2 regions of the Salinicola sp. MIT1003 genome follow, and region 1 is predicted to be linked to the other one. Evidence: riboswitches for the same ligand, from Rfam matches in the RefSeq annotation. Region 1 holds a riboswitch; the other holds the start of a gene.
The links. Region 1 has a riboswitch for thiamine pyrophosphate ahead of thiC (phosphomethylpyrimidine synthase ThiC). Riboswitches for the same ligand answer to the same signal wherever they lie in the genome.

Region 1 (4,399 bases):
AGCCGCTGGCCAGCGAGTGCGCCGCGAAGAAGCCGAAGGTGAACACCAGCATGCCGATCAGGATCAGGCTGATGGGCTCGAACAGCGTTATCGCAAGCCCAACCAGCATCATCGCGATGAACAGCCAGAAGATCCGCGGACGCCCGAGCTTGTCGGCCAGGGAACCGGCCCAGGCCGAGCTGTAGGTGCCGGAAAGATAGGCAACCGACAGAACACCGACCAGCGCCTGGCTGACATGATAGGGTTCCGCCAGCAGCCGAAAGGCGATGTAGTTGTAAAGCGTGACGAAGCCGCCCATGAGCAGGAAAGCCTCGAGGAACAGAAGCGGCAGCCCGCGATCCTTGAACTGCACAGTGAAGCCGGAAACCACGTTGCGCCAGTTGAGCGCCCGCGGCGTGAAATGCCTCGACGGCGGCAGCCAGCGCATGAACAGCAGCGCCGCGACCAAAGCCACCACACCGATCGTCGCGATCACGATGCGCCATGGCATCCAGTCCACCATGACGCCGCTGATCAGGCGCCCGCTCATGCCGCCGATGGAACTGCCACTGATGTAGAGTCCCATCGACAAGCCGATATAACGGGGGTGGATCTCCTCGTTGAGATAGGTCATCGCCACCGCGCACAACCCGGAGAGCGACAGCCCCGCCAGCCCCCGCATGACCAATACTCCCGTCCAGCTCGGCATCGCCGCGGCAATCAGGGTACAGACCGCCGCCGCCAATAGCGCCACCGACATCACCGACTTGCGCCCCACCGTGTCCGAGATCGGCCCGGTGATCAGCAGGCCGATCGCCAGCATGCCGGTGGCGACCGACAACGACAGGCTGCTGGTGGCGGCGTCGATGCCGAAGGCGTCCGACAGGATCGGTAGCAGCGGTTGGACGCAGTAGAGCAGCACGAAGGTCGAGAAGGCACCGAGGAACAGTGCCAGCATGGTCGGCCGATAGCCGCGCTGACCACGTTCGATGAAACCGCTCTCGACGGCTTCCGCCTCGCGCGCCAGCTGATGATTGGCGGCCTGGGTGGCATTGTGGATGTCGGATGAGGTATGGCGGGACAACCCGATTCTCCCGAAGACGATGGCTGGCGCCGGAATGCCATGGTCGGCCCGTTGCGCCGAGTTGATTTAGACCTTGGTAGGTTACGCCGCCGCCATTAAGCTTTCTAATATATTATTCGACGCTTTTGAGAGGTTTCGCGACTCAATGGAACTGCGCTATCTGCGCTACTTCGTCGCCGTGGCCGAAGAGCTGCATTTCAGCCGCGCGGCCGAGCGACTGGGAATCTCGCAGCCGCCGCTGAGCCAGCAGATCCAGGCGCTGGAGCGCGAGCTGGGCACACGCCTGCTGACACGGACCAACCGTCGCGTCGAGCTGACCGAAGCCGGCCGGGTCTTCCTCGACGAGGCGCGCGACATCCTGGCACGAACCGAGCGCGCCACCCGGCTGGTGTCCCGGCTCGGGCGTGGCGAGGCCGGCCAGCTGCGCATCGGCTTCACCACCTCGGTGCCCTTGAGCCCGACGCTGCCGCGTACGCTGATGCGTTACCGCCAGCGCTATCCCGATGTCGAGCTGCGCATGCACGAGCTCAACAGCCAGCGCCAGGTCGCCCCGCTGCTCGAGGGCGACCTGGATATCGGCATCATGCGCCCCGCCACCCTGCCGGATGGCCTCGACGCCTTCACCCTGATTCGCGAACCGCTGATGGCCGTGGTCAACGAGCAGGGGCCGCTCGGTGGCAGCGCGCTACCGCTGACGCTCGAAGCCTTGGCGGCTCACCCCTTCGTCTATTTCTCGCCCGCCGCCGGCACCGGCCTGCTCGATCAGTTCAATGCCCTGTTCGCCAAGCGCGGCCTGACGCCCCGGCTGGTACAGGAGGTCGGCGGGCCGAACACCATCATCAGCCTCGTCGCGGGCGGCATGGGCGTGTCGGTTCTTCCTGCCTCGTTCCAGCACATCCGGATCGACAATGTCCGCTATCGCCCGCTGAGCGATGCCGACGCCGTGTCCGAAGTCTGGCTGACTCACGCCCGCCACCACCTGACGCCCCAGGCCAGATCGTTCATCGATCTGGTCCAGCGCCCCGTCGACCCATGACGCCTTCCCTCCTCGCGGGCCCGGCCGTGATCGCCGCCCCTATACAACCGGCTTGACCTCGCTCGCCCCTCGTCACAGACTGCCCGTGGCGATGCACGATATCGCCAGCTTGACGGGGTGCCGGTGGAACCGGCTGAGATCGTCCTGCGCCGGAATTCATTCGACGGCGCCACGGCGGATCCCGACGAACCTGATCCGGCTAGTACCGGCGTAGGGATCAAGCGGAGACCGTGGTGTGGGAGAAGACCCGCCCGTGCCGGTTTTCCCCTCCTGCGCTGTGCGCCGGCCTGACCCCGATAGCCTTGGCAAGTACGCCGGGCTAGTCATGCCACGGAGCACAACCGAACATGAAATCCCCACAGTTTCTCTCCGAAACCGCCCGCGTCGACAGCGCCGCCATCGCGCCGTTGCCGGCCTCGACCAAGATTTATGTCGAAGGTTCGCGTCCGGATATCCGCGTGCCGATGCGCGAAATCTCGCTCTCGCCCACGCAGACCCGAAGCGGACTCGAACCCAACGCGCCGCTCACCGTCTACGACACCTCCGGCCCCTACACCGACCCGGCTGCCGACATCGATATCCGCCGTGGCCTGCCGGAACTGCGCCGCCAATGGATCGACGAGCGCGGCGACACCGAATGGCTCGACGGCCCCAGCTCGACCTACGGCCGCATTCGTGCCGAGGATCTGCGTCTGTCGACGCTGCGATTTCAGCTCCAGCGCACGCCGCGTCGTGCCCGCATGACAAAAGAGGGACGGGGCGCCAACGTCACCCAGCTGCATTACGCCCGCCAGGGCATCATCACGCCGGAGATGGAATTCATCGCCATCCGCGAGAACCAGCGCCGGCGGCAGGCCCGTGCCCTCGATACCGATCCCATGCTGGATCACCAGCACCGGGGAGAGTCCTTCGGTGCCGAGCTGCCCGACGAGATCACGCCGGAGTTCGTGCGTGACGAAGTCGCCCGCGGCCGGGCGATCATTCCCGCCAATATCAATCATCCGGAGTCCGAGCCGATGATCATCGGCCGCAACTTCCTGGTGAAGATCAACGGCAACCTGGGCAACTCGGCGGTGACCTCCTCGATCGAGGAAGAGGTCGACAAGATGACCTGGGGCATCCGCTGGGGCGCGGACACGATCATGGATCTCTCCACCGGCCAGAACATCCACGAGACGCGGGAGTGGATCATTCGCAACTCGCCGGTGCCCATCGGCACGGTGCCGATCTACCAGGCGCTGGAGAAGGTCGACGGCGTGGCCGAGAACCTGACCTGGGAGATCTTCCGCGACACCCTGATCGAACAGGCCGAACAGGGCGTGGACTACTTCACCATCCATGCCGGCGTGCGCCTGCATCACGTGCCGATGACGGCCCGGCGCGTCACCGGCATCGTCTCGCGCGGCGGCTCGATCATGGCCAAGTGGTGCCTGTACCACCACCGGGAGAACTTCCTCTACACCCACTTCGAGGAGATCTGCGAGATCATGAAGGCCTACGACGTCTCGTTCTCGCTGGGCGACGGCCTGCGCCCGGGTTCGATTGCGGACGCCAACGACGAGGCCCAGTTCGCCGAACTGGAAACCCTGGGCGAGCTGACCCGGATCGCCTGGAAACACGATGTCCAGGTGATGATCGAAGGCCCAGGCCACGTGCCGATGCAACTGATCAAGGAGAACATGGACAAGCAGCTCGAATGCTGCGACGAAGCGCCCTTCTACACGCTCGGTCCGCTGACCACCGATATCGCCCCGGGCTACGATCACATCACCTCCGGCATCGGCGCGGCGCAGATCGGCTGGTACGGCTGCGCGATGCTCTGCTACGTCACGCCCAAGGAGCACCTGGGCCTGCCCAACAAGGACGACGTCAAGACCGGCATCATCACCTACAAGATCGCCGCCCACGCCGCCGACCTCGCCAAGGGGCATCCCGGCGCGCAACGTCGCGACAACGCGCTGTCGAAAGCCCGCTTCGAATTTCGCTGGGAGGATCAGTTCAATCTCGGTCTCGACCCGGACACCGCCCGCGCCTATCACGACGAGACGCTGCCCAAGGACTCGGCCAAGGTGGCACACTTCTGCTCGATGTGCGGGCCGAAGTTCTGCTCGATGAAGATCACCCAGGAAGTGCGCGAACGCTTCGGCGACGATGCCGAAGCGCGCCATGAACGCGACGCCGGCATGGCGGAACAGGCAGAACGCTTCAAGCGCGAAGGCGGCGAACTCTACCGGGAGGTGTAGACGCTCGCGGCGTCGGGCATCGTGCCCGACGTCTGCGGCTTGGCTTGGCTTGGCTTG
Region 2 (4,399 bases), on a different contig from region 1:
AAGATCAGTTCGTCGTAGGTGGGCACGCCCTGTTCCTCGATATAGAACGCCTTGCCTTCGACCCCTTCCTGTTTCATCTGCGCCGGCTCGAAGTTACGGAAGGCACCGGTGACGGCGTCGACCTTTTCGCTGATCAGCGCCGGCGTCAGCGAAAAATTGACGTTGACCATGTCGACGTCGTCCAGGCTCAGGCCGCTGTTCTCGAGCATGGCCGACAGCAGAACCTCTTCGACGCCGCCGACTGAGTATCCGACCTTCTTCCCGGCGAGCTGGGAAAGGTCTTCGATACCGCTATCCGCGCGTACCAGCAACGCGTTCAACGGCGTCGCGATCAGTGTGCCGACGCGAACGACCGGAAGCCCCTGATCTACCTGCAAATGCAGCTGCGGCTGATAGCTGACCGCAAGATCGATCCGCCCGGCGGCGACCAGCTTGGGCGGGACGCTGGGATCGGCCGGGGCCTGAATGTCGACATCCAGTCCGCGTTTCTCGAACAGCCCGCGCTGCTTGGCGATGACGATCGGCGCGTGAACCGGATTGACGTACCAGTCGAGCATCACGCTCAGCGGAATCATCTGTGGCGGCGCCAAGGCATCTTCGTCTTCCTGCGCCAAGATCGGCGTCGCCAGGATCAGGCCCAGCAGCGCCAGGCTCATCGCCAGTCCGCGCCGCCACAGTGTCGATCGTTGGGTTGCACGTTGGGTTGCCATTGCTTGTTCCCCTGTCATTTTGATGTATTCATGAAGGCATGCATGGTTGATACGATTCGCTGGAAAGACCCGGTGTGATCTCGTTTCAGGATCCGGACTCCACACGATCCCGGTGCCAGGGCATCGACAGCCTCAATGCCGCATCGACGCCGAAGTAGAGCAGGACGGCAAACGCCACGAGCACGACCAGAGCGGCAAACATCAGGTCGATCTGCAACCGTGCATTGGCATTGAGCATCAAGTAGCCCAGCCCCTGGCTGGAGCCGACCCACTCACCGATCACCGCGCCGATCGGCGCCGCGCTGGCTGCCATCCGCAGCCCGGAAGCGAGCGACGGCAGGGCGGCCGGCAGTTGCACCTTCAGCAGCTGCTGGCGCCGGCTCAGCCCGAAGGTGCGGGCCAGATCGAGCCAGCCTTGTGGTGTCTGCCGCAGCCCGTCGTAGCCGGTCGACGCGACCGGAAAGTAGATGATGACCATGGCCATCAGAATCTTCGGGCCCAGGCCGTAACCGAGCCACAGCATCAGGATTGGCGCCAGCGCGAACAGCGGGATGGCCTGACTGATCAGCAATAGGGGCAGTAGCGTGCGGCGCAGGGCGCGGAAGCGAGCCAGCGCCAGCGCCGTTGCCAGCCCCAGCAGGATGCCGCCGATCAGCCCGGCCACTATCTCGATGGCGGTGATGCCGGCATGATGAGCAAGCAACGCGCGCTGTTCGATCAGCGCGCTACCGACGGCCGTCGGCGAGGGCAGGATGTAGCGTGGCACGCCGGTCAGCATCAGTACCAACTGCCAGATGGCAACAAGGACGACGAGCGCCCCCACGGGGCGAACGAGTCGGCCCGGTGCAATCTTCTCAAGCATGTGCCGACTCCTGCAGCCGAGTGACGAGCTCGGCCTGACGACGCTGCAGGTCGACATTGTCGAGCGGGCGCGGGCGAGCACCTTCGGGCACGGGTATTGATACCAGGCGGGCGGGCTCGCCCTGCAGGATCAGGATTCGATCGGCCAGACGCAGCGCCTCGAGGGGGTCGTGCGTCACCATGATCACCGTGCGGTCGGCCAGGAGCCGGCTGGCAAGGTCATGCAGTTCCAGCCGGGTAATGGCGTCGACCGCGGAGAAGGGCTCGTCCATCAGGACGACACTGGCATCCTCGAACAGTGTACGGGCAAGGGCGACGCGTTGGCGTTGCCCGCCGGAGAGTTCGTCCGGCCACTGGCCGGCCTTGTCGGTAAGACCGACCTGGTCCAGCAGACGCCCGGCACGCTGTCGATCCTCGGGCGTGGGTCGCCCTCGCCAATGCGCACCCAGCATCACGTTACCCACCACGCGCTGCCAGGGAACGAGAAGATCCTGCTGCGCCATCCAGGCGAGACGGCCCGCCAGCGGCGTGCCGTCGCTGGTATCGAGATCGAGATGATGGTTGTCAGGTAGTCTCAGGCTGGCGATCATGCGCAGCAACGAACTTTTGCCGCTGCCGCTGCGACCGAGCAGGCAAGTCCAGCTGCCCGCGTCGAACCGGGCCTGAAGCCCGTGAAACAGCGGGCGATCGCCGAACGTCAGCGAGGCCTGGCGGACGACGAGTCCGGGTGGTGGCATGACAACTTCCGCGTATGTAGTAGGGCAATCGGGCGAAGTCATGCGAGAACTGCTGGCATTTCCTCCGCCGGTATTAGCCGGTTCAGGTTCAAGGGTTGTGCATACCGCACTCTCAGCCCGTCGCATGGGCACCCCTATCCAGTGCCTGCGATTGTACGCCGACCATCACCGCCTGCCCACCGGTGATGATCGGGCCGACACAAGGACGAAGTGCATTGACGATGCGAGACGTTCCGATCCGCGCGGATGACGAGCTGACACGACGCATGGCGGCGCTGACGGGCAAGTCGCTGACGCCGTTGGCGCTACGCTGGCCGGACAGCGCCAACTGGCTGTGGCGCAGCGAAGAGCTTTCCCCGCAGTTGCTGAAGTTGGCGAGAAGATCGCCCGCAAACGACGGTTTCTGGTGGGGTATCCAGCAGCTGTTCGGATTCGACCGTTGGCAAGTTCCCGAGGCGCTGACCCGCGTGCCGGGATGGCTGCCGCCCCATTTGCCGATGGCGCCGCTGCCGATGACGTTCCTCGACCGGCTGCAGCAGGCGCCGCTCTGGAGCCTGCCATGGCGTCATGCCGCCCCGCCTGTAATGAGCGAGGCGCTGGCCGCGCGACTCGGCGATCAACTGGGGCTACTGCACCAGGAGGCACAGCCGGGGTTTGGTCACCCAGTTGGTGACATCTCGCCGTTGTCGAGTTGGCCGGAGCGTGCTCGCGCTTTCGTGGAGAACCATCCCCGGCGCGACTGGATAGGCCACATGCCGAGCTGGCCGCAGCCCGCGAAGAGCGTCTGGTGCCTGCCGGATCTGCGCAGCGATCAATTTCTCGAAGGCGCGACGGACTGGCTATGGAGCGACTGGGAAGCGCTGGTGTGGGCGCCGCTGGAGCTGGATCTCTGCCTGCTAGAACTGCTGCTGGAAAACGCCGGCCACCGCGATGCCTTCATCGCCGCTTATGGTCGCCGTCATCCGATACCGGATCTCACCGACTATCGCCCCGGAATGCGTGCGCTGGCGGTGCTGCTGGCGCTGCATGGAGAAGGTGCCGGGGATCAGGTAAGTGGTCATCCGCACTGGCTAAAAGATTAAATTTGCAGCAATTTTCGACCACGCAAGACTTCGCCTGCATGGCATACTAGGGTCTGTTGCCGTTTCATGCACGGCCGCGCCGAAACGGCAACAGACCCTGGATCATCCCAACTCATAACCGATGGCTGATAATTGGACTCGATCAATAGCCTGTTTCTTGTGTGTGGGGCGCTGATAGCCCTCAGTATTCTGGCCAGCCGGGTGTCGTCCCGGATCGGCGTACCGCTGCTCGTTCTCTTTCTGGGCCTGGGTATGCTCGCCGGCGAGGAAGGCGTGCTCGGCCTGCAGTTCGATGATTACTCTCAGGCGTTTCTGATCGGCCACCTGGCGCTGGCGATGATTCTGCTCGACGGCGGCCTTCGCACGCGCTTCCGGACCTTCCGCGTGGGGCTCAGGCCGGCACTGTCGCTGGCCACCATCGGGGTCTTCCTGACCAGCGGTATTCTGGGCCTGCTGGCCATGTGGCTAATGGATCTGACGCTTACCGAAGGCTTGCTGGTGGGGGCGATCGTCGGCTCGACGGACGCCGCAGCGGTCTTCTCCATGCTCAAGGGGCAGGGCGTCAATCTCAACGAGCGCGTGGGGGCAACGCTCGAGATCGAATCCGGTACCAACGATCCGATGGCGATCTTTCTCACCATCACTCTCGCCGAATTGCTGACCGGTGCCGTCGGAGGTGTATGGGAGACGCTGATGCGCTTCTTCCTGCAGTTCGGGCTGGGGCTTGCCGTCGGGTTGGGCGGCGGCTGGGTATCGGCCAAGCTGCTGCGTTATCTGGATCTGGCACCGGGGCTCTATTCGCTGTTGGCGCTCGCGCTGGGGTTCTGCATTTTCGGCGCCACCAGCGCTGCTGGCGGCAGCGGCTTCCTGGCCATCTATCTCACCGGTCTGATGATCGGCAACCAGCCCGGTCGCCATCTCACGCACATTCTTCCCGTCCACGACGGGCTGGCCTGGCTGAGCCAGATCGGGTTGTTCCTGGTGCTGGGTCTGCTGGTCACGCCGTCGG

Region 2: linked by a shared signal. The riboswitch ahead of BC443_RS07465 (ABC transporter ATP-binding protein) and the one ahead of thiC (phosphomethylpyrimidine synthase ThiC) in region 1 are both predicted to bind thiamine pyrophosphate.

The regions. Positions count from the first base shown of each region.
Region 1 is NZ_MCAP01000008.1:70,849-75,247, reverse strand. It holds gene BC443_RS04125 (MFS transporter) at 1-1,063, opposite strand, end outside; gene BC443_RS04120 (LysR substrate-binding domain-containing protein) at 1,209-2,099, shown strand; TPP riboswitch at 2,203-2,333, shown strand; gene thiC (phosphomethylpyrimidine synthase ThiC) at 2,447-4,342, shown strand.
Region 2 is NZ_MCAP01000012.1:39,416-43,814, reverse strand. It holds gene BC443_RS07475 (ABC transporter substrate-binding protein) at 1-710, opposite strand, end outside; gene BC443_RS07470 (ABC transporter permease) at 796-1,572, opposite strand; gene BC443_RS07465 (ABC transporter ATP-binding protein) at 1,565-2,308, opposite strand; TPP riboswitch at 2,351-2,454, opposite strand; gene BC443_RS07460 (hypothetical protein) at 2,530-3,390, shown strand; gene BC443_RS07455 (potassium/proton antiporter) at 3,523-4,399, shown strand, end outside.